Regions from separate parts of the Paenibacillus sp. EB106-06-01-XG199 genome, predicted to be linked through region 3. Evidence: riboswitches for the same ligand, from Rfam matches in the RefSeq annotation. Region 3 holds a riboswitch; each other region holds the start of a gene.
What was found. A riboswitch is a leader RNA that binds a small molecule or an ion and turns the genes downstream of it on or off. The one in region 3 is predicted to bind cobalamin.
Positions count from the first base shown of each region.

Region 1: it holds a riboswitch for cobalamin, as region 3 does, so the genes downstream of both, AC3WT9_RS15790 (energy-coupling factor ABC transporter permease) here and AC3WT9_RS25720 (S-layer homology domain-containing protein) in region 3, are expected to answer to the same signal.
Region 2: it holds a riboswitch for cobalamin, as region 3 does, so the genes downstream of both, metE (5-methyltetrahydropteroyltriglutamate--homocysteine S-methyltransferase) here and AC3WT9_RS25720 (S-layer homology domain-containing protein) in region 3, are expected to answer to the same signal.

Region 1 is NZ_JBYTDQ010000004.1:115,429-125,822, forward strand. It holds gene AC3WT9_RS15765 (sirohydrochlorin chelatase) at 1-129, opposite strand, end outside; gene cobJ (precorrin-3B C(17)-methyltransferase) at 126-1,712, opposite strand; gene AC3WT9_RS15775 (energy-coupling factor ABC transporter ATP-binding protein) at 1,839-2,681, opposite strand; gene cbiQ (cobalt ECF transporter T component CbiQ) at 2,751-3,542, opposite strand; gene AC3WT9_RS15785 (energy-coupling factor ABC transporter substrate-binding protein) at 3,526-3,822, opposite strand; gene AC3WT9_RS15790 (energy-coupling factor ABC transporter permease) at 3,822-4,586, opposite strand; cobalamin riboswitch at 4,850-5,038, opposite strand; gene AC3WT9_RS15795 (ArsR/SmtB family transcription factor) at 5,202-6,179, shown strand; gene AC3WT9_RS15800 (DUF6171 family protein) at 6,383-6,658, opposite strand; gene AC3WT9_RS15805 (alpha-N-arabinofuranosidase) at 6,671-8,167, opposite strand; gene AC3WT9_RS15810 (5'-3' exonuclease) at 8,374-9,300, opposite strand; gene AC3WT9_RS15815 (Spx/MgsR family RNA polymerase-binding regulatory protein) at 9,329-9,694, opposite strand; gene AC3WT9_RS15820 (RluA family pseudouridine synthase) at 10,111-10,394, opposite strand, start outside.
Region 2 is NZ_JBYTDQ010000003.1:328,821-339,214, reverse strand. It holds gene AC3WT9_RS12370 (MarR family winged helix-turn-helix transcriptional regulator) at 1-310, opposite strand, end outside; gene AC3WT9_RS12365 (ABC transporter ATP-binding protein) at 560-1,330, shown strand; gene AC3WT9_RS12360 (ABC transporter permease) at 1,305-3,254, shown strand; gene AC3WT9_RS12355 (DedA family protein) at 3,272-3,904, shown strand; gene AC3WT9_RS12350 (undecaprenyl-diphosphate phosphatase) at 3,977-4,837, shown strand; cobalamin riboswitch at 5,124-5,332, shown strand; gene metE (5-methyltetrahydropteroyltriglutamate--homocysteine S-methyltransferase) at 5,497-7,797, shown strand; gene AC3WT9_RS12340 (DUF1540 domain-containing protein) at 8,032-8,184, opposite strand; gene AC3WT9_RS12335 (DUF4349 domain-containing protein) at 8,592-9,713, shown strand; gene AC3WT9_RS12330 (hypothetical protein) at 9,852-10,394, shown strand, end outside.
Region 3 is NZ_JBYTDQ010000008.1:139,867-150,260, forward strand. It holds gene AC3WT9_RS25705 (beta-mannanase) at 1-586, shown strand, start outside; gene AC3WT9_RS25710 (hypothetical protein) at 1,258-2,520, shown strand; gene AC3WT9_RS25715 (GAP1-N2 domain-containing protein) at 2,517-5,639, shown strand; cobalamin riboswitch at 6,096-6,296, shown strand; gene AC3WT9_RS25720 (S-layer homology domain-containing protein) at 6,559-10,394, shown strand, end outside.

The DNA of each region.
Region 1 (10,394 bases), on a different contig from region 3:
CAGTTCTATAAAGCAGGTTACAAAGGTCAGCTCCGGCTTGCGGGCGGCAAGCTCACTTGTGAATTTCCGCAGCTCATCGTTGCCCTCCGTTACCCGGCTGCCGTGTCCTACGAGCAATACTGTTTTCATTCGTTGTGCCCCCCCTGCTGAAAAAATGTATAAAACCGTTCATTGATTTTGCCCTGCGAACCGTATCGCAGGGCAATCGCTGTAACTGCGGCTATGAGCTCATCTTCATTCATTCCTTCACGGACCAGGCTGCCTGCATGTGCGCCTCGTCCCGACCTCTTCCCGCCAAGGTACAGCTCGAAGCTGCCCTTGGAGTACACTATACCGATATCCTCCAGCACAGCTGAGCTGCAGGCCATGCCGCAACCGGCTACACCGATCTGAAGCTCCCGCGGCACCGGCCGTCCGTGGAGCAGCTTATGAAGGCGGATAGCTGCATTAAGTCCGTCTTCCTTTCTCAATTCACAGAAGCCGCACGTTTTCACTCGCACAAAATCCCCCGGCAGGCTCACATTCAGCCCGGCCTTTGCCAGCCGGTAAGCCTTATCCTCCTGCTCAGCCCCACTGCTGCGCAGCAGAAAATGTCCGTCCCGCGTACACACCAGCTGACCTTCATCACCTGCAAGCTCCGCAAGCAGCGCCATCTGTGCGCCGCTATATCTGCGGCTGCCAAGTGCCGGCGAAACCTCCAGTTCGGAGGCTTCGAATTGCGCCGCCGGCGAAACGGCGGAAGCAAAAGCCTTAGGCAGCTCCGTCCGGGCCGCTGCAGAAGCAGCTCCGCTCTCCGCAGCAGCCGCGCTGCCCATAGGGCCAGCAGCGTTATTCACCTCTGCTGCGGCCTCTGCTGCGGCCTCTGCGGCAACCGCTGCCGCAGCCAGCGACCACGGCTCTGCAGCTGTCCGCAGCCGCTCATGCGGCTTCAGCGCCTGCGTCTCGGCGCCAAGACTGTACTTGCGCTCATAGCCGCGCGGCGTCACCATCAGACCTTCATAGACGGTAGTCGCGGAGTTGCCGACCACAACTGTGGAGAGCATGCCGATCTCATGCTCCAGCATATCCTGCAGCGTAGTTACAACCGTCTGCTGGCGGTCACGGTAGGCACTTTTGACAATGCCAACCGGCGTGGACGGATCGCGGTAGCGAAGCAAAATGCTGCGGGCTTCCTCAATCTGCCGCTTCCGTTTGCCGCTACGCGGATTATAGAAGGCAATTACAAAATCCGCCGCACCCGCCGCATCGACACGCGCCGCGATGCTCTCCCACGGCGTTAGATGATCGCTCAGGCTGATCGTGCAGGCATCATGCATAATCGGCGCTCCCAGCAGTGAGGAGCAGGACTGGATCGCTGATATTCCGGGAATCACCTCCACTTCCACACCGCCCGCACGCTTCCAGCCCCGTTCGATCAGCACCTCGTACACCAGTCCTGCCATCCCGTACACACCTGCATCCCCACTGGAAATGACCGCAATGCTCTGTCCCGCTTCCGCCCTGCGCACCGCTTCCTGGGCGCGGCTAACCTCTTCCGTCATACCGGTGCCGACAATTTCCTGATGCTTCAGCAGCGGCTTGATCAGCTCTACATAGGTGTTATAGCCGATAACAGCTTCACTTTCCTCAAGCGCAGCCAGTGCGCGGCCTGTAATATGCTCCAGGGCACCGGGGCCAAAGCCGATAATCAGCAGCTTTCCTTGTTTTTCCATCCTTTTTCCCCCGTCCACAAAATAACCTGATTTCATGCTTCCCCTGCTGCTTGCTACAAGACTCTATATCTAGCAGATGCTTCTGCCAAATCAGGTACATTCACATCTGTCATAGTCGTAAACATTCTATTTAATTTCCCGCTTCAAAATGGCTTTGAACTCTTCTGCATTCCGGGGAGCAGCCTGCCCGGCAGTCAAACGGCCGGGCAGGCTATGCCATAAATCAGCGAGCAGCGGCAGGTCAAGACCGAGCGCCCGCAGGTCTTCCCCGTCTGCAAGAATATCCTCCGGCGATCCGGCTGCCCGGCAGATTCCTTTATCCAGCACAATGATCCAGTCCGCCCAGCGGTAGGCCAGATTCATATCATGCGTCGCCATGACCACCGTGGTGCCCTTGGCAGAAATGCTTTCAAGTCCCGCAAGCAGCTGTCTCTCGGAGAGCGGGTCCAGATAGGAGGTCGGCTCATCCAGCAAAATCAGCTCCGGCTCCATCGCCATAACCCCTGCGAGCGCCGTGCGCTTTTTTTGGCCCAGACTGAGCTGATGAACCGGCTTATCTTGCAGAGCCAGCAGATTCAGCTGCTCCAGCACTTCCAGGCAGCGCTTCTGAATAGCGGCCTCATCCATGCCTGTCCCCCGCAGCCCGAAAGAGATATCCTCGATAGGCGTACTAAGAATCAGCTGTTGCTCGGGGTCCTGAAAGACGAGGCCCACGCGGCGGCGCAGGGCGGCCAGCTCTTTTTTGGAATAGGCCAATGGGGTGCCGCCCTGCAGCACCCTGCCTTTCTGCGGACGCAGTACGCCAACCGCATGCAGAAACAAGGTTGATTTGCCGGAGCCGTTGTGGCCGAGCACTGCTGTTTTTCGTCCTTTGGGGATGGAGACAGTCAGCTCCCGCAGCGCAGGTTCCGCCGTGTCCGGATAACTGTAGGCGACCCCCTCAAAGACCAGGCTATATTCGTTATTCATTGCAATCTCCTTACTCTTGTTCAGTCTCCACTTCTACTCCTGCCGTTGGCTGATTCCTGCATCAGGTAATCACCTGCTCCGCAAGATCCATAACTGAGCGAGCAGCAACAGGGAAATACCAACGCAGGCCTGAACCGCGAATCTGCGCGGCACCGGGCGTGACACGTAAGGCGGCAAAATAATCTCACCCATGTACCCCCGGGTTATTAGCCCCTGCGACAGCCCATAGTAGCGGTGCATCGTATTGGCAAACAGCGAGCCCGCCATTCCCGCAACTTCCCGCAGTTTGGCCACCCGTCCTCTTCTGCCGCCGCGCAGCCGCCGGGCCAGCATCATTCCATGTGCTGTATCGCTCAGCAGGAACAGAAAACGGTACATAATCAGCATGAGCTCCAGTACGATCTGCGGCATGCGCAGCCTGCGGAGTACCTGCAGCAATTCTCCGAACGGTGTTGTAAATATGATAAAAAAGCAGCAGGTCAGGCAGGCCAACACACGCGCCAGCAGCAACCCTGCCCGGTGCAGCCCCTCCGCCGTAATGTATAGCGAAAGAGTCGAAGCCGGGAGCTGCAAGGACATTACCGTCTCACCGGCAGTTGGAAGGCCAATTTCAAGCAACAGGGCCGGCAGGCTCAGACAAAAGAACAAAAGTGCCGTACCAAACAGCAGGCCGTAGGCACGCAGCGGGATTTTGGCGTACAGGACGCACCACACACTCATCCAGCCCGTAATCACAAGCTGCAAGGCCGGATGAAGCGCATAGGAAAGGATGAACATGACTGCTGCGAACAGGCTTTTCCACATCGCGGGCAGCTGCCTCAGCGCATTGCTGTAGGATAACTCATCAATTCTTCTGATCATTAAGCTTGCGCCGGTCCTGTCTGCCTTTCAGCAGGCCGATGGAATAGCCAATCACTCCGGCCCCGATCGCCGCCTGCAGCGCAAACAGCATGCTTTCCGTTTCGCCCGGCAGCTCCGTCAGCGGTTTGAACCAGGGCTCATAACCGGGATCAATCTCTGTAATTACACCCTCTGCGGCATCGTCAGCCCCGCCGAATTCCCCGTTCACCAGCAGCAGAGGCAGCACCACCAGCAAAATCACCGCCAGTAGCATCAACCCATTTTTCCACTTATTGCTCATCACAGACTTCCTCCCTTGGTTTGCCGTTTCAGCAGCGACAGCTCATTCGGACTGTAGGATTTCAGCCAGTTCCAGAGCAGCACGGTCAGCAGCCCCTCGCTGATGGCGAGCGGAATCTGCGTCACGGCAAAAATACCGCCGAACTTAATCAGAGAAGCCAGCACACCTCCGTCTGCCGCCGGAAAAGCCACTGCAAGCTGAACCGAGGTCACCACATACGTCATGAGATCGGCCACTGCCGCCGCCATAAAGACAGCCACCTTTTCACGTCCATTCACCTTCATCAGCAGCTTATAGACCGCATACCCGGCAAAAGGACCGGCCACCGCCATCGAAAATGCATTCGCTCCAAGTGTCGTTATCCCCCCGTGTGCCAGCAGCAGCGCCTGAAACAGCAGCACAACAGACCCGATTACGCTCATCGGCAGCGGCCCCAGCATTACAGCACCAAGTCCCGTTCCTGTAGGATGGGAGCTGCTTCCGGTTACGGAAGGCATTTTGAGTGCTGACAATACAAAGGTAAATGCACCCGCCAGCCCAAGCAGCAGCTTCAGCTCCGGGTTGTCCTTGGTCATTTTCTTCAGTTTAAGGACTCCAAGGGCAAAAAACGGCAGAAATGCCCCCCACCAGAATACGGCCCAGCCTACCGGCAGAAAACCCTCCATAATATGCATCGCGTTGGCCGTGCCCGGCTCATTCAGCAAAAAATAAACGGTAAATCCGGCAATGAGTGCAGCAAAACTCCAAAACTTGCGTTTGTTCATGCTTTTCCCTCCATGGATTCGTCATTTTGTGCCGCATCAAATCAAAAACTCCCGCCCCGGGGGGTGGGAGTGCTATGTACGTCATCAGATATGTAAGAGATGGTGGTCCCGCTGCAACAGCGCGAAGAATTCGCAGAATTGTAATTTGGGGTAGCTGAAGCTGGCACTTGCTCTGCACCAAATCTTCAACATCCACCGTCTCCAAAACTGCATGCCTTCATCTCTTTAACCAATTCGTACACCGCTCCTATCCGCGTAGAGTCGTGGTGCGCGCAAACAAGGTAGGTCTCCTGGCTCGGGATCATAACGCCTTCCTTCGTCTTCCCCGGCTGTTTGCCGAGTGACATGCTGAAGTTCAGCTCTTCCTTACAGTGGCGGGACCGCTCGGGATTTGCACCCGATTCCCTGTTACCCCTTGTAGTTACAAGGGCACCTTGTCTTATCGCTAATTTATCCTGTACATTATAGTGGACTTCACCGGGGGGTGTCTGTGATAAAAGTGGAGCGGCAAAGTTCTCCAGCACACCATCCGGTGGACCCTACGGGTTGTAAGAAATTCATTTAAGTAATATAATCATTAACTATATAACTTGAATCCGGAGGCGTACCCAGAAAATGAAACTTGATCTTACCGAAGATTCCCTGCCGGTGTACGAGGCGCTCTCAAGCGCTGTACGTCTGCGAATGCTGCAGCTGCTCGCTGTTCAGCCCATGAACGTAAAGGAATTGGCGGGAGCGGTCAAGCTGAGCAGTGCCATTATGACAATGCATGTGCGCAAGCTGGAAACGGCCGGACTGATCCGCACCCATATGGCCCCCGGACGAAGCGGACTGCAGAAGATTTGTTCTCTTGCCGCTGAAGGGGTGGAGATTATCTTCCCACTCCAGGCCAAAGCAGAGCGCAAGGGTCACCGGAAAGAAATACCGGTCGGACATTATTCCGACTTTGAGATAGAGCCCACCTGCGGGCTGGCCACTACCGAGCATATCATCGGCAGCTTCGACGATCCGCGTTATTTCTGGGATATGGAGCGGATGAATGCCGGAATTCTCTGGTTTGGCAAAGGGTATGTCGAATACAAAATACCCAACTTCCTGTTATCCAGCCAACAGCCGGAGGAGCTCATCATTACGATGGAGATAGCCTCCGAAGCACCGTCAACCAATAATAACTGGCCTTCGGATATTGCATTCACGCTGAATGGCCAGAAGCTAGGGTATTGGACTAGCCCAGGCGATTACGGAGACAGCCCGGGGAAATATACCCCTGCCTGGTGGCCCGCGTACACCAATCAATACGGCCTGCTCAAGCAGCTGCGCATTACTCCAAAAGGAACCTATATGGACGGCTTAAAACTCTCCGACATTACGCTGGAACAGGTAGCAATCCGCAACAAGCAGTGGACCTTCAGGCTCTCGGTGGAAGAGGATGCCGAACATATCGGCGGGCTCACCTTATTCGGCAAAGGCTTCGGCAATTACAACGAGGATTTGGTCGTAGAGCTGTTCTATACCGATGGATTCAATAGTGCTGACGCGGATAAAACGGATACAGCAGCAAGGACTGACAATGGGAATGGAACAGTTTCCTAATCAAGCGAAGCCTTCACTGTAAAGTCCGCACATATATTCTTCTCTTCTCACATAAACGCCCCCATCCCTCGCGGTATTGCATCCACGAGTGATGAGGGCGTTTAAAATTTCAGTATGCCTAGGAATCCATGGGCTTCTTTCCGGTATCACAGCCAATGGACGCTTCCTCTGTGATAAAGGTTCTCTAACGGCTTGGCGGAACGCTACTCCGTGACCGGACTCCACAAACCGCCGCCCGGCAACGGACAGCCACGCTCCTTCAACTTGGCCACGACCGGAATGATACAACCGCAGGCCGTGCATGTTACGCCATCCTGGAGCTTCGGGCAGGCTGAGCAAAGGGCAACCCGCTGCCTGTATACTTCATCTGGAGCAGTGTTGTCCGGGGTGAACATTGATGAAGCCAGAATCCGGGCAATCTGGGCATCCGTCACCTTGTACTCTTCCCGGCAGCCCTTGCAGGTCGATAAAGTACTCATATCGTATGCTCCTTAAGCCTTCGGGGTAATTTCCAGCACGGTCACCGACATCGGAGGCAGCTCAACGTTTAGCTTGTCGCCTTCCAGCTTAAAGCCGGTAAACGGCTGTGGCGTCACTGCCTCCGGCTGGCTAAATGTATTGTGGGCATCAATTGCTGTTCCGGCCAGCGTCGTTCCTGTAATTTCAACCTCTTCCCCGGCAAGCCCGCGCAGCTCCAGCGGAAGCGATGCTGCTGCAGCATGATTCAGGTTGCACAGGCTGACATGAATTACACCCTCCGCCGTAATGGAAGCTGAGGCCGAGACTTCCGGAATCTCGCGGCCTTCAAAGCTATAGGTGCCACTCTCCAGCGAAAGATCAAGCAGCTCCGCATCCTGATGCACCTTGTACATGTTGAATACGTGGTACGTAGGAGTCAGCAGCATTTTCTCGCCTTCCGTAAGAATTACAGCCTGCAGCACGTTGATCGTCTGGGCAATATTCGCCATACGAACGCGGCCGCTGTGCTTATGGAAAATGTCGAGGGTCACACCGGCAACCAGCGCATCACGGATGGTGTTCTGCTGATAGAGGAAGCCGGGATTGGTTCCAGGCTCAACATCATACCAGGTTCCCCATTCATCGACAATGAGGCCCACACGTTTCTCCGGATCATATTTGTCCATAATCACGCTATGACGGGTTACCAGCTCATCCATGCGTAGTGCCTTCTCCAGCGTAGAGAACCATTCGCCGGTTTCAAATCCGGTAGCTGCCCCCTTCTGTTCCCAGGCAGGACCCGGAATGGTGTAATAATGAAGTGTGATGGAATCCATATAGCGGGTGGCTTCACGCATCAGTACCTCCATCCAGTGATAATCATCGACGTTCGGACCGCAGGCAATGCGATGGATCTTATTGTCTCCATAATTGCGCACATAGGTCTGATACCGGCGGTACAGATCGGCATAATATTCAGGACGCATATTTCCGCCGCAGCCCCAGTTCTCATTGCCCACGCCAAAATATTTTACTGCCCACGGCTCCTGCCGGCCGTTCTCCTGACGCAGCTCCGCCATTGGCGAAACCCCGTTGAACGTCAAATACTCCACCCACTCCGACATTTCCTGGACCGTGCCACTGCCGACGTTGCCGTTGATATAAGGCTCACAATCCAGCATGGCGCATAACTCCATAAATTCATGGGTGCCAAAATGGTTGTTCTCCACCGTGCCGCCCCAATGCGTGTTGATCATCCGTTTGCGGCCTTCGCGCGGACCGATGCCGTCTTTCCAGTGATATTCATCGGCGAAGCAGCCGCCCGGCCAGCGGAGTACCGGAATCTTGATTTCTTTAAGCGCTTCCACAACATCGTTACGGATGCCGTTCGTGTTCGGGATCGGCGAATCCTCGCCTACCCAGATACCTTCATAAATACAACGTCCCAAATGCTCGGAGAAATGTCCATAAATATTCCGGTTGATTGTTCCCTTGCGGATATCCGCATTTAATACTGCACGCTGAGCCATTTTAATAATCCACCTCTCAATAATTAATATATATATTAACTACTTAATGATTATATTAATATTATAAACACTGCTAAACCCCTTCGTCAATCTTTATATATGGCATGCTCCACCCCTTCGCAAAAAAAGCACTCTGGAACCTATATAGATTCAAGAGTGCTTTTTTTGCAAAAAAATATTCAACCTGTATCAGCGGCTGGCGAAGGTCAGCCCAGATCGCCAAGCTCGATCTGCACAATACCCCGCTCATCCTGCACACTGCCGATCAGATGCATCAGGCTGCCGAATTCCAGCTCTTGGAACTTGCGGGCTGCCGTCTCGCGCTGCAGCCCCCACAGGCATTCAGCCAGCGTGCAGACTACCGGAACATCACAGCGGATTTCTGCCAGCTCACGGGACAGGTGAAGCATATCAAGATCGGCCTCAATTTTGGCACGCACGCCTTTGGGAAGCAAGTGAAGATTTTCGATTACCCCTTCCACCGTACCGTATTCGGTCAGCAGCTTCAGCGCCGTTTTCTCGCCAATGCCTTTTACACCGGGGTAGTTATCGCTGGTATCGCCCATGAAGCCCTTCAGATCGATCACTTGGGCAGGGGTGAGGCCCTTTTCCTCCAGCAATTCCGCCGGATCGTAAACTTTATAGTTCGAGCGGCCTTTTTTCATAATGACGACTTTGACGGTATCGTTGACCAGTTGCAGCATATCGTGATCGCCGGTGAGAATGTACACCTCGGATTCCCCGCTGTAGCATGAAGCAAGCGTGCCGATACAGTCATCCGCTTCATAGCCCACCAGTCCAATATTCGGTACGCCTAGTTCAGCCACGACTTCCTTGACCAGATCAAACTGTGGAATCAGCTCCAGCGGCGCATCTATCCGGTTCGATTTGTAACCGTCATACTTCTCTGTGCGGAAAGTCCCTTTGCCCATATCCCAGCAGCAGACCACATGGGAAGGCTCAAATGTGCTGACCGCATCGAAAAAATACTGCAAAAATCCGTACACCGCATTGGTCGGCAGTCCGGCCTTCGTCTTGCGGATATATCCTCCATAAGAGGTCGCATAAAAGGCCCGGAACAGCAGAGCCATTCCATCGACGATCATTACCCGGCCTGTTGTTACTGAACTCATGTGTAACCTCTCCTTATATTCCATCTTATTAGGCGTTGCTCCAGGCTTCGCCGTATTGCTCTTCTTTATAGCCTACAGTGACTTTCTTGCCGTCAGTGACTACCGGGCGTTTGATCAGCATCCCGTTGCTGGACAGCAGTTCAAGCTGCTCTTCTTCACTAAGGCTGGACAGCTTGTCCTTCAAGCCCAGTGCTTTGTACACCTCACCGCTCGTATTAAAAAACTTCTTCAACGGAAGCCCGCTGTTCGCGACCAGCAAACGCAGCTCTGCCACAGTGGGCGGCTGCTCGGCGATATGCTGAAGCTCCAGCTCATGCCCCTGCTCCTTCAGCCATTTGACAGCGCTGCGGCAGGTTCCGCATTTTGGATATTGATATACTTTCAGTTGACTCATAGCAGCTCCTTTGGCAGTTCCCTTTTAAAATTTATAGTGAATTCAATTGCAGCCCAACTGCAGCTAAGGAGATGACCCGTGGGGCTGTCATGTATCATTCACAGATAGAATTGTAATTCCGGCCTATCTTTTCGTTTTACAGTGCATTAGATCAGTAATACGGGCGTTACTAGAGGGAAATATGCCCGCTAGTTCCAGCCGAACCATCAATTATAAAAGGATAGCGGGAATTACTCCCTCTATAATTGTAGAAATCACGCTATAACACACTATCGATAAAATTACAGGTAGTAAATCCCGCTATTCACTCCGCTACTTCCAAAAGCGATAATTACAGGGACCTTTTCCCATTAATCACGAGGTCCAGGTGTTGCGGCGGCATATGCTTGTGCAGGTGCAGTGCAGGTGCAGTACCGCTACTCCCCAGCCGTCTCCTTTTCCAGCTTCTGCTCAAGCAGCGCCATATCCGGCGGCAGCGGCGCTTCGAAGACCAGCTCCGCAAGCCCGACCGGGTGCTTGAACGACAACCGCACCGCATGCAGCGCCTGCCGCGGAATTGAGGCATCCAGCTCCGCAATGCCCGCAAGCCATGCCGCTTCCTCCGAAGTCAGCTCCTCCTTGCCATACAGCAGGTGGCGGTACATGCCGTCACCGATCAGCGGGCAGCCGATGGAGCTCATATGCACCCGGATCTGATGGG
Region 2 (10,394 bases), on a different contig from region 3:
TAAGCGAGGTATAGATGCTTCTGCGGTCAGCATCACAGGTCTTTCTTTGGAGCGCGTCGCAGCCTTTGGCTTCAAAACGGCTGACCAGTCTGGAGACGGCGCTCTGGCTTAACCCGACCATCGACTCCAATTGCTGCAGCTTCAGCTTCTTCTCCGGGGCTTCGGAGAGAAACAGCAGCAGATAGAATTCTTTTAGAGACAATTTGTAGTTCTCCTGAAGTTTGGTTTCTAACTCATTTGCTACATTCATTTGTATATGGGTCAATGACAACCAGCTGGTTATCAGTTCATTGGCAAGAGTATCCTTCATCACATATCACAATTCCTCTCCCGGCTATATACCGACTCATGAAATTAAATATTCAACTATTATAGCATCATACGCCCGTGGTTTGATAGATACAGAGGAATCGGCTGCGCAGCGTACCGGAATTCTGTCAACGCTATTCTGCTTACAATAATGTAAGGTGACTGTAAGTTTCAGAAATAGCAGCTGTAGTTTACAGTTTGTATAATGAAATCAATCCAAAACGATCAGGTAACGAAGGAGCGGAAGCACTTGCCCATATTAGACGTCCATAATTTATCCAAAATATATGAGGGCAAGGTATCAATTCATGCGCTGAACCATATTCGTTTTGCCGTGGAGAAGGGTGAGTTTGTAGGTATTATGGGACCTTCAGGCAGCGGAAAAACAACACTGCTCAACGTGATCGCCACGATCGACGAGCCTACCTCAGGTGAGGTGATGATCAACGGCGGAAATCCGAATGCGCTCGGGCGCAAGGACAAAGCGCTCTTCCGGCGGAAGGAGCTGGGTTTCGTCTTTCAGCATTTCAATCTGCTTGATACGCTTACCGTAGAAGAAAATATCGTGCTGCCGCTGACGCTCACCGGGGTGCCGCTTCCGGAAATGGAACACAGGCTGCAAGAGGTGGCTGAGCGGCTGGCCATCGGTCCGCTTCTTCATAAACGGACGTATGAAATCTCCGGCGGGCAGATGCAGCGGGTGGCGATTGCCCGGGCAATGATTCACCGGCCGGCGCTGATTCTGGCCGATGAGCCAACGGGTAGCCTGGACTCCAAAACAGCGGCCGAAGTGATGAGCCTGCTGGCAGAAGTCAATGAAGCGGAAGGGTCCACGGTGCTGATGGTCACCCATGACGCAGTGGCGGCGAGCTTTTGCCACCGGGTCATCTTTATCAAGGACGGACGGTTCTACAGCGAGATGTACCGGGGCAGCAGCAGGCAGGCTTTCTTCCAGAATATCATCGACATGCTGTCGCTGCTGGGAGGAGCAAGCCATGACCTTTCGGCAGTTCGCTTATAGAAATGTAACGCGGAATAAGCGTAAATACGCTGCTTATTTTGTCAGCAGCGCATTTTCCGTAATGATCTTTTTTCTCTGTGCACTGTTTATATTTCATCCGGTGATTTCGGGCGATATGATCCTGGATACGGCGGCTGACACCATGATGGTGGCTGAGGGAATTATTTTTGTATTTTGTTCCCTGTTTGTGCTGGTGTCCGTAGGATCTTTTCTGCAGTCCCGCAAGCTGGAATTCGGCATCCTGCTGATGCACGGCATGACGAAGCGGCAGCTGAACCTGATGGTTTTTTTGGAGAATATGATGATCGGCAGCTCCGCCATCCTCACCGGCACTTTGCTCGGTCTGCTGCTGGGCAAGCTGTTCCTGATGATTGGAGCGGGGTTCCTGGGCATTGGCCCGCTGGAATTTTATCTTTCCTGGCACGCACCGGTACTGACGATTTGCAGCTTTGCTCTGCTGTTCATGCTGATCTCGTTAAGTACCTTTGCCTTTATCGGGAATGAGTCGGCGAGAGGTTTGTTTCAGGGCGGTCGCAAAGGAGACAAGGAGCCGCGGGTGTCTGCCTTACTGGCGTTCGCTTCGGCCCTGCTGCTGCTTGGAGGCTATATTCTGGCCGCTACCACGACCGCAGCATCGGTGGAGAGAGTGATGTTTCCGGTGGTGGCGATTACGGTCGCCGGCACTTACTTATTCTATACACAGCTTAGTCTATATGTGGTTAGGATAATGAGGAAAGTCCGGCGGTTTTATTGGCATAAGACAAACATTATTACACTCTCGGGCTTAACCTACCGCTGGAAAGACAACGGGCGGATGTTTTTTATGGTGACGATTGTTTCGGCGGTATCCTTCACCTCTGTCGGGGTATTTGCTTCTATTCATACACTCTCCAAAGAGCTGAAGCTGGACTATCCGGCAGCGGTCGGTTATGTGGCCAAGGGCAATGAGGCCGGGGCCGCTGCGGAAGAGGATTTAAACGGGATAAAAGCGGAACTGGAGCGGTTGAATCTTCCCTATCGCTCGCTGGAGATCCAAATCAAATATGCGGAAGTACAGTCTCAGACCGGTCCTGACCGTACAGAGCGTCTGCCGCTGATGGCTTACAAAGATTACAAACAGGCGCTCCAACAAGCCGGATTTACCTCCCGTGAGCAGCCGCTCCAGGGGAATGAAGGTCTGGTCATGATCGGTTCCCAGCGTGACCGCAGCCTGACCTCTGAACGGGTTCATGCCCTTTATAAGCTGAAGCAGGGAGTAGATATTCAGGAGATCGGATATACGGAGCATGTGCCGATTGCTGAATATCTGCTGCCGGAGCTGGATGGGAGGGATGGCGGTGATTTCAGCGGAGTAGTCGTTAGTGACAGCTTGTTCGCCACCATTAATCCCGTGCAAAGAGATTTGTATACCGGGTTCTATGTGGACCCATTCCAACAGACGGTTGGCATTGCTTCAAGACTTGCGGACAAAGGCAAAGTGTCCTACGAGAGCAAATCCCCTTATGCCGTTGTGGTCAGCGGCACGCTGTTCGAAATTCAGCGGACGTTATACAGTACGATGCTGTTCGCTTCGCTTTTAGTCGGCACCGTTTTTTTTATCGCCGCAGGCAGCTTCTTGTACTTCCGGTTGTACATGGATCTTGACCATGACCGGCTGCAGTATTCCACCTTGTCCAGAATGGGCCTGACCGACCAGGAACTGGACCGGACTGTGACCCTGCAATTGTCACTGATGTTCTTTGTTCCGGTGGGGCTGGCCATCCTGCACAGCTTGTTCGCCTTTATTGCGCTGCAGCGGCTGTTCTATCTGTCCATCGCTGCCGAAACGGGAGCGGTGCTTATCGGCTACCTGGCTGCGCAGGGGTTATACTTCTTCCTTATCCGCAGCCGTTATTTGCGCAATCTCAAAAAAAATCTCATCTGAACGCGGAGGAGCACGAAATGAAAACATGGATTACCGATTTTATGGAACAGTTCGGCTATCTGGGCATTTTTCTGATGCTGGCCCTGGAAAATATTTTTCCGCCTATCCCCTCGGAGGTAATCCTTCCGTTCGGCGGTTTCATGACAACCACTTCCGGGATGACCATCCCCGGCGTGCTGATCGCCTCAACGGCCGGCTCGCTGCTGGGAGCACTTGTGCTGTACTGGATCGGCCGGATGCTGGACGTGAACAGACTAGAACGGATTGTGGACCGCTGGGGCGGACTACTCCGGATCAGCGGAAAGGATATCCGCAAAGCGGATGCCTGGTTCGACAAATACGGCTACTGGACGGTATTGTTCTGCCGCATGATTCCGCTGGTACGGAGTCTGATCTCCATTCCTGCAGGAATGTCGGGGATGAAATTCGGGTTATTCATGCTGTTTACGACGATCGGGACGCTGGGCTGGAATGTGCTGCTTATTCTGCTGGGTGCTGCGCTGGGAGAATCCTGGGAGGATATTGGCGTGTACATGGAAGCTTACTCAAGTGTCGTCTACGTATTGATTGCTGTGGGAGTTGTTGTGGGTGGTGTGCTCTATTTCCGCAAACGCCAGTCCGGTAGAAAACCGGTAGATACCACAGATTAATTAAATTCACAGGTTTCGCAGAACTATTTAAAGCCTCTCATAGGGGAGGTCAACAAAAAGGAGGGGATCAATATGGAGCTGTTAACAATTATTAAAGCCATCATTCTGGGCATTGTAGAAGGATTAACTGAATTTGCTCCGGTATCCTCGACCGGTCATATGGTAATCGTGGATGATATGTGGCTGAAATCCCAGGAATTTCTCGGAAAATATGCGGCGAACACGTTCAAAGTAGTCATCCAGCTGGGTTCGATCCTGGCGGTAGTTATCATTTTCCGCAACCGGTTTATCGACCTGCTGGGTCTCAAGCGGTTCAGCCGCAAGGAGCTGACGGCGGTGCCGGAAGGACAACCTCCGGTGGAGACGGAAGGCCGGCTGAAGCTGGCGCAGGTCATTGTGGGACTTATTCCGGCAGGAATTCTCGGATTTCTGTTCGAGGATTACATCGACGAGCATTTATTCTCGACATCGACGGTCCTGATCGGACTAGTCATTGGGGCAATATTCATGATTTTTGCCGACCGGTTCGCCCCCAAAAAAATCAAGACAGAGAGTGTTGACCAAATTACATATAGACAGGCGCTATCGGTAGGTTTGATCCAATGCTTGTCGCTCTGGCCCGGCTTTTCACGCTCCGGATCGACCATCTCAGGTGGAGTGCTGTTGGGTATGAGCCACCGTGCGGCTGCCGATTTCACCTTTATTATGGCAGTGCCGATTATGGCGGGTGCGAGTCTGATTTCACTGGTCAAGAACTGGCAGTATTTCACGATGGATGCCCTGCCGTTTTTTATTGCCGGGTTCATTAGTGCATTCCTGTTCGCGCTGCTCTCTATGAAGTTTTTCCTGAAGCTGATCAACCGGATCAAGCTCATGCCGTTTGCGATTTACCGTCTCGTTCTTGCCGGGGTAGTCTACCTCGTCTGGTTCTAAAAGACAGGCTGAAACAGCCCGTTGATTGCTATCATTTATCGAAAAGAAACCGGGTGTGCCTCCTTGTCAAGGACGGTGCAGCCGGTTCTTTATGCTGTATACCAAACGTTCTGCTGAAGCTGCTTCTTGAAGAGAGGCTGTGAGGGAATGTGTGGCAGAATCGCAGCAAAATGAGCCTGCACGGCGCCAGCTATAGGGAATGTGTATAACGGGAATACCCGTAAATCTGTTGCGGATAAGGTATCGGATTCAGTATGATGGCATCAGATTACGGGATGAATACAATTTGCAAATATCGGAGACAGGCGCCAGCCGGAGCATCAGAAAGGCCCGGAGGCTTAATAGGGAAATTCGGTCAAGCCGATGCGGTCCCGCCACTGTAACGGAAGAGTTCATAGCAGCCCATGTCACTGGCCATCTCTACTTCGCCGGGAAGACTTGCTGATGGATGCCGACGCCGCTAGCCAGGAGACCTGCCTGTCTCAACAGCACTGCAGTACCTACGGAAGATAGGGAGGTGTTAAGACGTTACCCATTGGCAGCCCATGGGCGTCTTTCCCTGCGGCCTGGTTAGGGGAAGACGCTCTTTATTATTGATACCGACTGAAATCATTACCTAAAAGCCTAAGGCAATTATTATAAACAAGGGAGTGACTGTAATGACAAACAACATCAAGACGAGCAGCCTCGGTTATCCGAGAATCGGAAAGAACCGGGAGTGGAAAAAGACGCTGGAGGCTTACTGGAGCGGCAAAATCAGTGAAGAAACCTTGCGCGCGGAAATGGCCGGTATTCAGCTTCAGCACCTCAAGACACAGCAGCAGGCCGGGATCGCACTGATTCCTGTCAATGATTTTACCTTTTATGACCATGTGCTGGATACCGCTGCTATGTTTGGCATTGTTCCTCCGCGTTATGCCTACGACGGCGGAGACATTCCGCTCGATCTGTACTTCGCCATGGCGCGCGGCAATTCGGCTGCCCCTGCCTGCGAGATGACTAAATGGTTCAATACGAATTACCATTATATCGTGCCGGAAATCGGCGGGCAGACTCCCCGCCTGATTGAGAACAAACCGCTCGCTGCCTACCGTTTCGCCAAAGAGCAGGCGGGTATTGAAGGCAAGCCGGTTATAGTCGGACTCTATACCTTCCTGAAGCTCTCCAAGGGATTCGCTGCAGATCAAATTGTAGAGGTTGCTGCCCGTTTCCTGCCGGTGTATGTGCAGCTGCTGCAGGAGCTGCAGCAGGAAGGCGTGGCTTGGGTACAGATCGACGAACCGGCTATCGTAACCGGCTTAACCGCGGAAGAAGTTGAACTGCTGGGAACGATCTACAGAGAGATCGCTGCAGCAGTGCCCGGACTTCATGTCTTGCTGCAGACTTACTTTGAAGCTGCAGAGCCGCTGGAAGCACTGCTGGAGTTGCCTGTGCAGGGCATCGGATTGGACTTCGTCCATGACGGCGGGGTCAATCTGGCGTCGATCCGGCGCCTGGGCTGGCCGGAGGACAAATGGCTGGGAGCGGGCATTATCGACGGGCGCAATATTTGGCGCTCCGATCTGGATGCCAAGCTTGAGCTGGTCCGCGCGCTGAAGTCCCATGTGCCGGACGAACGGCTTATCCTCCAGCCATCCTCCAGTCTGCTGCATGTGCCGGTAACCGTTCAAGGCGAGGATAAGTTAAAGCCTGCGGTACGGCAGGCGCTGGCCTTCGCCGACGAGAAGCTGGCGGAGCTGAGTCTGATTGCAGCAGCGGCGGGAGAGGATGGGCAGGTCTATGCCGCAGCGCTCGCCGAGAGCCGCGAGGCGCTGAATGTGTTCCGCGCCCTGCCGGAACGCGGGCGGCAGGATGTGGCTGAGCAGGTGCGCAGCCTGGATAAGCTGCCGGACAGCCGCAGCTTGCCCTTCGCGGAACGCGTAAAGGTGCAGCAGCAGAAGTGGCAGCTCCCGCTGCTGCCGACAACGACGATCGGCAGCTTCCCGCAGACGCCTGAAGTGCGCCAGGCCCGGCTCAAATGGCGCAAGGGCGTCTGGAACCAGGAGCGCTATGACGGATTTATCCGCCAGCAAATTGCAGATGCGATTACTTTTCAAGAGGAGCTCGGGCTGGATGTGCTCGTGCACGGTGAATTTGAGCGGACGGATATGGTTGAATTCTTCGGCGAGAAGCTGGCAGGGTACCTCTTTACTAAAGGGGGCTGGGTCCAATCCTACGGTTCGCGTTGTGTGAAGCCGCCGGTCATTTATGCCGATGTTGCGTTTACCGGTCCTATGACCGTGAAGGAAAGTCTGTATGCCCAGTCGCTCACCAGTCTTCCGGTAAAAGGGATGCTGACCGGTCCGGTGACTATTCTGAACTGGTCGTTTGTCCGTGATGATCTTAGCCGTGAAGAGGTAGCCAACCAAATCGCCCTTGCCCTGCGGTATGAGGTGCAGGCGCTTGAGGAAGCGGGAATCGAGATGATTCAGGTGGATGAACCGGCGATCCGTGAAGGCCTGCCGTTAAAGGCTGAAGATCATGAGCATTATTTGAACTGGGCGGTAAGATCTTTCCGTATCGCTACCAACCACGTGAAGGCGACAACGCAGATCCATACGCATATGTGCTACAGTGAGTTCAATGACATGATCGGATCTATTTCGGCGATGGATGCTGATGTCATCTCCATCGAGACCTCGCGCAGCCATGGGGAGCTGATCGTCAGCTTTGAAGAGCAGGAGTATGACAAGGGAATTGGTCTTGGTGTGTATGATATTCATAGTCCGCGTGTACCGAAGGTAGAGGAAATGGCACAGGCCATTGAGCGGGCGTTACGTGTGCTTGATGCCGGACAGTTCTGGATTAATCCGGACTGCGGCCTGAAGACACGGGGCTGGGAAGAAACCGGAGCGGCGCTGCGCAACATGGTGCAGGCTGCCGTGATTGTCAGAGAGAAGAGCGGGGCGGTCAGCCGCTGATTCGTCCATTATACCGGGCGCCCATTTTCCCAGTGTTCTGTAGGGGCTGAATATCCCCAGGAAGTCCAGCTAGGGTCGTTATATATACTGTAAAAACCAATCCGGGGTATACCACCCTGGATTGGTTTTTTGTGGCGATCTTTTTTAGCATAAACACTTGATAATAATTCTCATTCTTGATAGAATGGGTAACAGAAAAGAAGGAACCGTGGAGGGTCCCTTCTAAGTCTAACCTTATTTACTTTCGAAAGTTTTGCAGTCTGTTTCTTCAGACTGTGTAGGCTCTTTGGAGCTGTGATAAGCTACAAAAATGGACTCAGCGTTGCATTTGTTCTCTTCTGCCCAATAGGTGCAAGAGTTCACTGCGCACAATACGTCTTTTGCCATGAGGGTTCACCTCCCCTTATAGTGGATTGGCAACATAATTAGAACGTTGTGATTTGTCCTGTTCAGCAAGGTGGAGCTTGTCCGAACAGAACCCTGCCCTTATTCCTTGCGAATAGAGGGTTTTTGGTGTTTTGTGTCTTTTCAGACACGATTATTGTAGCAAATTAAGCCTGATTTCGCAAACAGGATCATTCAGTATTCGAATGATCCTGTTTGCGCTGTAAACGTTGTTATTTTTGGGAATAAACATCAAAAAAGGTCCGGAATTCTCCAATCTCCTGCAACCTTCCAGCTTTTGGGACGTCAAAATAAATAACGCGGAAGAGACTCAGAGATCAAAGGGCCTTTCGCCGGAGTAGTTTATATAGAAGAAGCTGAAATTCCACTACACTTTTGGAGGAATGAGAATGCGAAAATGGGGTCTGCATTACTTTTTATTTTTATTGGTTCTAGCAGTTGTGCTGGCGGGCTGCGGTTCAGGCGACGACAACAACTCGGCAGCTGATCAACTCAGTACAAACACCTTCTCTGAGGGAGGGGCGGCAGATTCAGCACCTGCGGCTGCTTCGGTTCAATCGAAGGATTCTTCGGCGGAGTCTGCTACAGTAACAGCAGGCGGGCAGGATCAGAAAACCGATGCGAACAAGACGGGGACAGCCAAGAATCTAGGTACAGAACAGGGTGCTGAACAACCTTCCGGATTTACCGGGAGCGATGTTGCAGCCGGACTGAACAAGAAGCTGATCTACCGGGCAAACCTCAATATGGAGGTAAAGGACTATGCCTCAGCGCAAAGTGATGTACGGAACATGATTACTTTGGCCGGCGGCTATATTATTGAATTTTCGGAGAATATGTCTGAATACGAGAAGGGCGGGACCTTTATTCTGAAGGTGCCGGCTTCCGGATTCGCCTCTTTTCTGGATAATCTGGAGAAGATCAAGAATGAAAAAATTCAGCAAAGCATCACCGGGCAGGACGTCTCAGAAGAATACGTTGATTTGGAATCACGTCTTAAGGCTAAGCAGCTGATGGAGAACCAGTATATCGAGTTTATGAAAAAAGCAACCAAATCGTCCGATCTGGTCGCTTTCGCTAACCAGCTTGGAGCGATTCAGGAGGAAATCGAGCAGATTAAAGGCAGAATGCGTTATATTGATCAAAATGTCTCCTTCTCCACCGTGGAGCTCCGCCTCTATCAGACGGACGAAAGCCTTGCTGTTACGCAGAAGAAAGAGCAGGGTCCGCTGTTAGAGCGGGCATCGGATGCACTCAAGAGCAGCCTGAGCGCTATGTCTATTATGTTGCAGTGGCTGGTTGTTTTCCTAGCAGCGGCACTTCCGGTGCTTCTTGTAGCCGGTGTGGTTACAGTGATTGTCCTCTGGTTCCGGAGAAAATCCAAGCAGCATGAGAAGACGCATATGGAGCGGAGCAACAGGGAGAATCTGAACCGCAGCAGCGCAGAGCCTGCGCCGGAGAATAAAACTGCCCCCGAGGAAGATGGCGGTGAACCTGAGAATAAAGGATAAAGAAGGAGCTCCCTGTAGGGGATGATAAGTTTTTTCGGAGCTTGGTTGTAATTCCCTTGTGAAATTTCCCTAATAGATGAGAAGCAAAGATGGCGCGCCAGCTTCTACTCACTAATAGGTATAGGGAGATGGATAAGAATGAACAGACACGGAGCAGTTAGAACAATTACCAATGCAGCCAGCTACACAGGGGTATCAACAAAGCTTATTCTGCCGACAACCATTAATCCGGTGAATGGCTATGTCGACTGGTACTTGGGCATCGGAGAGGCCTCTATTGAAGCGGGGATTTCCTACTCTTACCTCGGGTTTAAAGTGTTTCTTGGAGCTTCCTACGGAGGAACCAGCACGTACTATAATTCCCAAGTTGTATCGAGTCTTGCCAAAGGCCAGACGGTTGACCTTAAGCTCACTTATGATCATTCCACGCGTCAAGCCACCTTGTATCTGAATGGTGCGGCGCTCCCTTGGACCGACCACAAGGATGTCGGCGATGCGTCGAAGGCGCTGGGGACGTATAACAAAGTGAAAATGATACACGGTGTGGAGGATCAAGGCGCAAGCTCGTACAGCCAGGCCAGCTTCTCCCAAACCCAGCTGCGTACGGACACAGCCGGGGCCAATTACACCCCTTGGACGAGCAGCCTCTCAACCACACAAAAGGTTGCTGTAGGCAGTGGT
Region 3 (10,394 bases):
TTCCCGGGTGGAGGACCGGTTCTGTACGCTGCGATGGCGCTGGCCGGATGGCGTGCAGGCGGTCTGTATTCACAAGGCGTCTACAGAAGCGCCGGATAGCGGAGAGCTTCCGCCCTCCGGCATGAAGCTGTATACGCGCGAGGAGTACAAGGCGAATAATGGATACCGCGACAGGCTGGATGATATCGGCCAGGTGGTGTATACCATATTTGTCCGGCTCACCGAGAACGGAGAGACGCTGCTGGTGCGCCAGCCGGATGGCGAGAACCGTGCCTTGGTCAGTGCAGGCAAGGCGCGGATTTATTATTCCATCCAGCAGAAAAAAGCACTGTTCGGCAAGCTGAAAACAGTACATATGACGATTTCCGCCGAAGTGCCGGTGGCGAAGGATGTACTGTGCTATGTCAAGAAACGGGGCGGGCATCCGGCTTCTAAAGAGGACGGCATCCTATTTCCGTTTGTGCAGGATTTCCCCGCCGGGAGAAGCGTTCTTCCGCCGATTGAAATCGGCAAGGAGGATTTTGTACGCATCTTTTTCACGGATGGCCGCAAGTACGGGTTGTATTATGAGATGGTGCCTGAGTAATCCGGTGTTGAGCTTGTAATTATGAGTCCGCAGCTTGCTTGGATTATAAGCATCATTAGGTGTAAGCTTCGTACGTCTGGTGCGCGTATTTGTTGGATCGTAAGTATCTTGAGATCTTGAGGTAAAAGCTTCATATGTCTGTGGTGCGTGCGTTTGTTAGATTATAAGTAAGTCTGAACGGCCTGCTTTTTGGAGTCTGAAGTGGCAGTAATTGCATTTCGTGCAACTAAAACGATCGATTTCTCCTACTAGGCAGGTTTAATTGTATTTTGTACATCTATATTTCGGGAAAGCTGATAAAGTATGCCATTCGCTCTTCCATAATTGCACAAAGTGCAGGTAAAGCTGGAGCGGTGGGCCTGAGCGTTGATATAGCTGTACAAAGTGCAGTTATCATTAAGCTGCATGCGGACGCAGAGCGAGACAGAGAAGTGTAGAGAAGAGAAGTGAAGTGAAGAGAAGTGAAGTGAAGTGAAGAGAAGAGAAGTGTAGAGAAGTGAAGAGAAGTGAAGAGCAGAGCAGAGCAGAGAATAGAAGAGTAGAGTAGAGTAAAGCGAAGCAGTTACAGTAGATTAGACTACATCAGGTCATAGCAGATCAAATTGTTGGAACTTAGTTTTGTAGGCACTTACTAACAAGTGATGCAGACAGAACTTTTAGGAGGATGAGAGATGTCTTTTTTCAGCCGATTTAAGAAGAAAAATCAGCCGCAGGCGCGGCCGCTTTTTTATGATATTGTCTGTCCGTACTGCTTCACCAAGTTTTCGCCGGAGGACGTTGTTTTTCGGGCCATGCACAGCCGTGAGGATGATGAGAATTATGCGCTCGGCGAAGATGATGCACTGAATAAATACCGTGAGCGTTTCGGCCTCGATACTGTCGATGATATGGAGGCTGTGCTTAATCCGGCTGATATTCCCGAGGAATATCACCACTATACCGATCATGTGCTGACCGGTCTCACCGACCGCTATGGTGTGCTTACGCGCAGACGGCTGTGCCCGTCCTGCCATAACGAGCTCCCCGTGACCGCCGGCAAGGTGCCAAGCAACATTATCTCGATCATCGGCGCCTCCCAGGTCGGGAAGTCGGTGTACATGACCTCGCTGATCCATACACTGCAGCATACGACTGCTGGGCATTTCGACGCGGCCTGCATGCCATTGAATGCTGAAATCAGCCGCAAGTTCCGCACCCTGTACGAAGAACCGCTGTTTGAGCGCGGCGATTTGCTGGCCTCAACACAGAAGGAGAAGATGCAGGAGCCGTTTATTTTTCAATTTGTGTTCAAGGATGAAGAGAAGCCGCCGCTGACACTGGTGTTCTTCGATGTTGCCGGTGAAGGCATGGTCGATCAGGATTACCTTGGGCTGCATGGCCAGCATATCAAGAACTCCGCGGGAATCCTGTTCATGGTCGATCCCTTGCAGATCCGCTCTATCCGGGAGAAGATCAAGATTAATTACGGCGACCGTCCCGGGGAATGGGTCTCGCAGTATGATGAGCCGCGTGATGTGGTGCTGACGATGTTCGGCGATTTCATCGCCTACCAGGAGAAGAGCAAGACCGATATCCCGACGGCCGTCGTGCTTGCCAAAAGCGACATGCTGCATTCGCTGAAGGATGAAGATGGCGACTACATCAAGTCCAACAGCAATGTATTCAACAACTATGTGCACCGCAACACGCTGAACCTGGATGAATTCCAGAACATCGACGGTGAAATCCGCCGCTTTATCGGCAAGGTAGACCGTCCGTTCAAAGATACGATGGATGTGTATTTTGCCAATACGGGGTATTTTGCCGTCTCCGCGCTGGGCAGCAATCCGGTCAACCAAAAGATAGAGGGTGTCGTCAGCCCGATCCGTGTGGACGAGCCGTTTATCTGGTTGCTGCATAAGCTGAACTATATTGAGGGGAGCGACGGGCCGTGAACAGATTCTCAGGGTCCAGGATCACCCAGCAAATGTATACCCGCGAGCGGCGGGGCGTATACCGGGCAACCGAAGGATTCGATACTGTAGCGAAGTCGGAGAGCCTGGACAATAATTTTGTCAAAAAAATCATTCATCCTTTCTGCCTTTATGATGCCCCGGCTGAGCTGGCGGCGCGCGGCGAAAAAAATGAGGAGCTGTATCCGGCCGCGCTGCATTTATTCCATACGGAAACAAACGACACGGTGATCGGGCAAAGCCGCTATCAGGCGACTGATTTTACCGGGCAGCGGAGTGCTTTTTTTGCCCATAACTTTGTAGTGCCTCCGACACGCGCCGAGGAAATTATTCAGAGCTATGGGGATTGGCTGCATGCTGATTTTGCCGGGAGCTATGAAGGAGAGCTTGGAGGAACCTTGCCGGAGTTGGCCGATATTCCGGCCCTACAGCGTGAAGGACAGGCTGATCCGCTAACGGTGGTGGGCAGTCTCGGGTTCAGCGAAGCATTGTTCAAGGCGCTGCTGCAGGCGGTCATGATCTCTGTGGCAAGCAAGAAAAAAAGTTATGTTGCCCTCGATGTTCCCATCGCAGAGCTATCGCAGCGGGCGCTGGAGCTTACGGAGATTATTTACGGGGCTTTGCCGTATGATTTCCGCCGCAGGCTAGGGGTACTCACCTATGCAAACGAGCCAAAAAGCCGCAAATATATCGATCTTACCTTTGTAGAAAAAGGATCGCTCCGTCCCGGGGACCGCAGTATCGAGAAGGATTTTATCTTCGATCTGGCTTCGGGCCGGACCCTGAATGCCGATTTCGCTGACTCGCAGCAGCCTTATGCCGATCTGGTATGGAAAACGCTGAAGAACAAGGGCAGCTTAGATGACTTTGCCCGGTTTGCTGATTCGCTGCTGCCCGGTGAGAACGTGGACCGCAAGCTGCAGTTGGCGCTTTATAATGAGCTGGCGGTTTTTTATGAGATTGAGCAGGGCAATGAAAGCTTGTACACGGACAACAAAAATGCTGTGCTCAGCGGCCTGCTGTCCTACCTCAAGCCGGAGGGGGCGCTGGAGTCCCGGGTACGGCTGAACGATATGTTCCTGGAGCGCTTCGACCGTGAGTATGACCTGATCCGCAAAAAGGGGATTCCTCAGCCGGAGATTATGGAGCGTTTTATGGAGTATTTTGTGCTGAAGGGCCATAATTACCGGGTCAAAGTGGTCGATTATTTCATCAACGGTATGCTGAATGCCCGGTCTGCGGACCGGGATGATACATTGGCGGCGGCTTACACTATCATCGAGAGCAATGACGAGCTGAGTGCAGCTTTCTTTAAAAGAGTGCTGGCCCAGCCTATTTTCCGCAAGGCGCTGCTGGAACCGTATATGGAATCCCGGTTGGCTGCTGCAGCGCAATCGTCTGAAATTTTACGGTTTGTCGCCCATTGGGGCCGGTTTCTTCCAGAGGCGCTGCAGCAGTCGTTTGTCCGTGATACAATCAGCGATTATTTGCTGGAGAAGCTGCAGCGTGACAAAGATCCGGTTGCGGCGGTGGCCTCAATTCATGACTCTGTAGAGAAGGCGGAAAAAGAGCGCCGCAGAGGCAGCGGGTTCAACCCTGAGGCGCTTTCGCTGCTGAAGGAGCTGATGGCGGCAGCGGACCGCTTCCTGCTGAACCGTGTATCGCTCAGCGAGCTGACACAGGAGCAGCTGCTGGAGATTTCGTTCCTGCGCTACCGGGATACGGCGGATTGGCAGCCGCCGCTTGATTCCATCAGCAGGCAAAAATCCAATGCGCTACGCGCTGCCTACCGCTGGTTCGGGGAGGAGAGTCCTGATGAGGAACTTTTTGCCGGATTGTCACCAAAGGAGCTGGATGATGTACAGCTGCTCGGACGGCGGTGGCTGAAGGAATCACGAAGTGTGGAGCCGTTCGAACGCTTGCCGCTCGCTTTCTATCACAATAGTGACCGCGAGAGCGGCCCGCTGGATTATGATGCGCTGCTGGATCTGGTGAAGCGCAAAGCGGACGGCGACAAAGAAACGGTATACCGTTTCCTGGCCTGGTCACAGAACAACCGGCTGTTCACGGTGTCGAAGAAGAAGCTATACCCGGGCTACCGCCGGGCGATTCTAAAGTATTTCCTGAACAGCGACCGTGAAGCCTTCAAGAGCAGGGATTTCCGCAAAAGCTATGTCTCCGCTGCTGGGCCTGCTCTGCAAAATGTATATAACGAAGCCCGCTCCCAGCTGGCTTCGCCGCTGGCGCGGTGGGTTAGCCGCAGCCGATTTCAACTCCTGATCTCCGGCTCCATTCTGGGGATCGTACTGATTGGCGTTATTATCGCCATCAGCCTGCTGCGGCCGGACAGCCCGGACACGGCTCTGCCGGAGGGCAGCGCAGCACCGGACGGCGGCCACCCGCCTGCTGCCGTGTATCTTAGCGGCAGCGGAGAAGGCGCGGGCAGCAGACTGGTATTCACCTTTGCTGACGCTGAAGAATGCACCGCCTTTACTCCGGCGGAGATCAGTGTAGCAGCCTCCGGTGGGGATCCGGAGGTCTACAAGGTCACGGCGACGTCGAGCCGGTGTCTCGCTCCGTCGCCGGATGCGGGGGCCGCCGGCATGAACGGCGGCAGTGGAACGGCAACGCCGGATGCGTCAGCCGGAACGGAAGCCGACGCGACCGGGAACGCGAACGCCGGAACGGAATCCGGCGCGACAGGGACCGCGAACGCCGGAACGGAAGCCGGCGCGACAGGGACCGCGAACGCCGGAACAGAAGCCGGCGCGTCCGGGACCGCGAACACCGAAACAGAGGCCGGCGCGACCGGGAACGCGAACGCCGGAACAGAAGCCGGCGCGTCCCCGGCTGTGTCATCCGCGCCTTCGCCGGGAGAGACCGGGGGAGCTTCGTACCTAGTCACTGTGGATCTGGAACCGGGGGCTAAGCTGGCCGAGGGCAACATGATCATCGCGGGCGATTATAAGCTGACTCTGCAGTCGGATCCAGCACTTACGGCAACCCCTACACCGAGTGCCCAGCCTACTGCAACTGCAACTGCGACTGCAACTGCAACGCCTACGGATGATGGCGGAGCAGCAACCGAGGCTCCTGAGTAAAGTGATATAAACAGACAAAAATCCTGAACCGCATGTTTTGCCCGGAGAGAGCAGGGCAGATGCGTGTTCAGGATTTTTCTTCTTTCACAGAGCTCCGGCGTTGGTTATGACGGATCACCCTGTAAAGGGATTCTCTCCCTCTAATGTGGACTGTATATTGAAAATAAGTTGTATAAGACGATATACTACCGCTAAATTATCCGGTTGAGCCTTATGTGGCGTTTTACGAAATAATAGCGGGTGTAAATCCGCCTAATCCTTATTAATGAGGGAGTAGCCAAAACTTAGCGGGCATTTTTTCCGCTACTAATGATGAACTGCGTGCAGACAGGTTGGGATCAACGAAGAGTGTGTTTGATGCTTTCGAAAAGGGCTCAGCCGGCAACGGGCGGCATTGGAACAGCTTTTCTATAGACATACAAGGGAATAGTGGATATGATTATGAATATTAAAATTTGATAGTCTAGTGAAAAGGGTGCAGATTCTATCCAGTAGAATTTGCTTAAAAGGGAAGTCCGGTGCAAGTCCGGCGCGGTCCCGCCACTGTAAATGCGGAGCGACTCTTAAGGGTGCCACTGTCCTGTGAAGCAAGGACGGGAAGGCGGAGGGAAGCTGTGAAGCATAAGCCAGGAGACCTGCCTTTTTCTTGAACGTTTCTATTCTTCGTGGGGTAAGAATGCGGAACATTACAAATGGATGTGGTGGCGGAGCTTGAGCACCCCCGTGCTTCATTTGTATTCTTCCGAGGCCGCCCTTAGCAGGGGCGGTTTTTTTGAGGGACGAGGATGAAGTATAAGCCGGTGCTGTATGTTATCCTTCTCTCTCGCAGAAACGGCCCCGTCCTTTTGAAATGGACAGCATAGCCGTTTCTTCTTGTTGTCCGCTGCTTCACTATTTTATTCACGGAAAGAGGTTAACGATGAAGACTCTTCTCTCTGCCAAGTCCTTTATGCTTGGCCTGGCTTTATTGCTGGTTATTTCGATTCTGGGAACAGCGCTTGTTCCTTCAGGGCAAGTGTTTGCCGGGGCGGTCTCCGCTACCGCGTCCGGAGGAACGGAAAGTGTTACTGCTGCTGTGTATGCAGCAGACGAGTCTGGCGCAGAGCCGGCTGCGGCTGCATTAACAGCGAAGCAGCAGATTACCGTTGCCGGAGCGACCTATGCGGCTGCCGAGTATATGCTCAGCAGCGGCGTGACGTCAGAATGGCAGGCGGTTGGCCTCGCACAGGCGGGCTACAAAGTACCGGAAAGTTATGTCCGGCTGCTGGAGCAAAAGGTGCGGACAGCCAGCGGCAGCTTTGCCGCAGTCACGGATTATGCACGGATTGTGCTCGCGGTACAAGCCGTGGGGGCTGATCCGGCGAATTTTGCCGGAAACGGCTCTGAGCCGGGTTTTAATCTGGTTGAGCGTATCTATAACAGCGACAAAATGAGCGGCCAGACGCTGAACAATCCGGTCTATGCGCTGCTGGCACTGGATTCAGGCAATTATACTATTGGGGCGGATGCCAAATGGAGCAAAGCGGCGCTGCTCAGCGAGATCCTGTCCAAGCAAAATGCAGACGGCGGGTTCGCCTTGACTTCCGGGGCAAGCGAGCCGGATATGACGGCGATGGCTTTAACGGCCCTTGCTGCGCATAAGAGTGATCCGGCGGTTGCAACTGCCGGGCAAAAAGCAGTAGCCTGGCTGTCTGCTGCGCAGGACAGCAACGGTGGCTTTGGAGGCAGCAGCGAAAGCGCGGCACAGGTCATTATCGGCCTTGCCTCCTTCGGGGTAGACCCGGAAGGAGCAGAATTCACCAAGGGTGAAGCAGATCTGATAAGCAGACTGCTCAGCTTCAGTGTAGAGGGCGGCGGGTTTGCCCATAATCAGGGCGGAAATGTAAATGCTTTTGCTACAGAGCAGGGGCTGCAGGCGCTGGTGGCCTACACCCTGTACAGCGGGGGCGGAAACGGCAAGCTGTATGACTTCACTAAGCCTGCGGTTCCGAATCCGTTAGTGTATGTGCCCCTTGTAATTGAAGGGCCGCAGAACACGCTGGGAGAAGGGATGGCATATGCAGGCAATGTCCTCGAGGTGCTGGAGAAAGTGGCCGCCCAGAAGGGCCTTCCGATTAAGAATGAATCGGGCAGCTATGTAACGGGAATCGGCAGTATCCAAGCCGGAATCTACGGCGGCTGGGATGGCTGGAAATATGCTGTGTCCCGGGACGGGGCATGGATTGATCCCGATGTAGGAATGAAGGATTTTAAACTTAAGGAAGCAGACCGGGTTCTCGTTTATTATGCGGGCAACGATACGCAGCTGGTGAATTCGCTGACGCTGTCCGCGTTGCAGCCGGGTGAGGAGGAGCCTTTCTCAGTCACGGTTACCCAGATAAAATGGGTATGGGACAATGCCACAAATATTTCGAGTCCTGTAACCTCAAGTGCATCTGGTGTGGAAGTGGCAATCGGAGACCGGAAGGCAACAACCGGTGAAGACGGCAAAGCGGTCTTTGCCGAAGGTGTTCCGGCAGGAGACTATACGCTAACCGTAACCGGTTATGTTGCGGACAATGCACCAACTATCGCTAAATATTCGCAAGCTGTAAAGGTAATCTCCAAGAATGTACCAGTTCATCTGTCGGTTGAAGGACCTGAGGGGCCGGTCGCTGAGGGAGCGCTGCAAGCATCCAACGCGCTGGCGGCATTGAAGAAACTTACGGCATCCGGAAATATTCCGCTGGAGATTACGGAGTCCTCCTACGGCAGCTATGTGTCGGGCATTAATGGGATTAAGAACGGAACCCATGACGGCTATTGGAACTTCCTGGTGTCGCGCGGCGGGAAATGGATCTACCCAAGCGAAGGCATGGGTGACTTCAAGCTGCAGGCACAGGACAAGGTGCTTGTCTATTTTGCCGGTGCCAACACGCAGGCAGTAAATTCCGTTACAGTATCTCCACCGCAGCCAAAACCGGGAGAAACGTTTAAAGTGACTGTTACCGGGGTGGAGTGGGTATGGAATAACACGACATTTGCTTCCGAACCGGTTGTTTCACCGGCAGCCGGAGTGAAGATAACCATTGGCGGTAAATCAGTCACTACGGACAGCCAAGGCGTTGCAGTTTTTGAAGGAGGCTTGTCCGGCAAAATATACACGCTGGCTGTAACCGGTTATGTTGCGGAAGCCACACCAAACATTGCCCGCTATACGGATTCGCTGAAGGTGGCTCCGGGCAATGTAACCTCCTATCTGTCCATTGAAGGGCCACGGGGTCCGGTAGCTGAAGGCGCGCTGGAAGCATATAACGCGTTTGATGCGCTACAGCAGCTGGCAGCTGCGAACAACATTCCTCTAAAGGTTACGGAATCTTCCTTCGGCATCTTTGTAGGGGGCATTAATGGAATCGAGAACGGAGCCTATAACAATCAGGGTTACTGGGCTTTTGCCGTATCGCGCGGCGGGGCGTGGATTTATCCGGATGTGGGCTTAAATGATTATATTCTGCAGACTTCCGACAAAGTGCTTGTCTACTATGCCGGAGAAAATACGCAGGTAGTAGATTCGGTACAGATTTCGCCTGCGCAGCCGAAGCAGGGTGAGGCATTCACCGCTACGGTCACGCAGAAGAAATGGGTCTGGAATAATGACACGTATACTTCTGATCCGGTGACTTCACCGGCTGCAGGAGTGCAGGTCACTGTTGGCGATAAAACCATCACTGCTAATGAGCAAGGGCTCGCAACCTTTGAGGGTGGCCTGCCTGCCAAAACATACACGCTGGCCGTGACTGGTTATGTCGAAGGCGGGACGCCTAAGATTGCCCGCTACACGCAGCCGTTGACTGTTACAGCTTCGGTAGAAGTGCCTGAGACGGCATCGGCCACGCTCACAGTCATTGGAGACACTACTAAGGGAACCATTCTGGCTGGTACCAAGATGACGCTGAACGAGGGAGAGACCGCATACAGCTTGCTAATCCGCCAGCTTGGAAGCAAGGTTGTCGGCGGCGGAAGCGGAGACAGTGTATACATTAAAGCGATTGATGGCTTAGCAGAAAGGGACCGCGGTGAGAAAAGCGGCTGGATGTACTCCGTAAACGGTGTCTACCCGGATTACAGCTCCGGAAGTTATAAGCTGAGCAGCGGCGACGCCGTAGCCTGGCGTTATACGCTTAATGGCGGAGATGATCTGAAGGGATCGGCTGGAGGTTCCTCCGGCACTGGAGGTGCAGCAGCAGGTACGGGCGGCAGTATGGTGAATGTGGGTATCACCCCGGATAATACCCTTCCGCTGAATCAAGTAGGACAGACGACAGCTGTTTCGAACCTGAGCACCAAAATGACCCCGGCAGCAGCGGCTGCCCTTAAGCAAAAGCTGGCGGCAAACGTGGCTGTCTTCGAGCAGGAGGTCACTTCGGGTGCGGCGGCAACCTTGCAGGACAGCGGCGGTGAAGTGAAGCTGCAGCTGCCAGCCGGTTCCGTGTCCGGCAATTTGAAGATCAGCGTACGCGAGACTACTTCAGAACGCGCTGAGCTGGTATCGGGACTCTATGATTTCAAACCGGATGGTACGAAATTTGTGAAGCCGGTGGATCTTTCGATTACAGTTCCGGTTACGGCGGTAAACCCTGCCAATCTGGCTTTGGCATGGCTTGACGAAAGCACCGGCCGCTGGATTCCGGTTCCCGCTGCGCTGGATGCGCAAAGTGGGGTGATCACCGGAAAGGTCAGTCACTTCACGTCCTTTGCCGTAGTGGACCGCAGTAA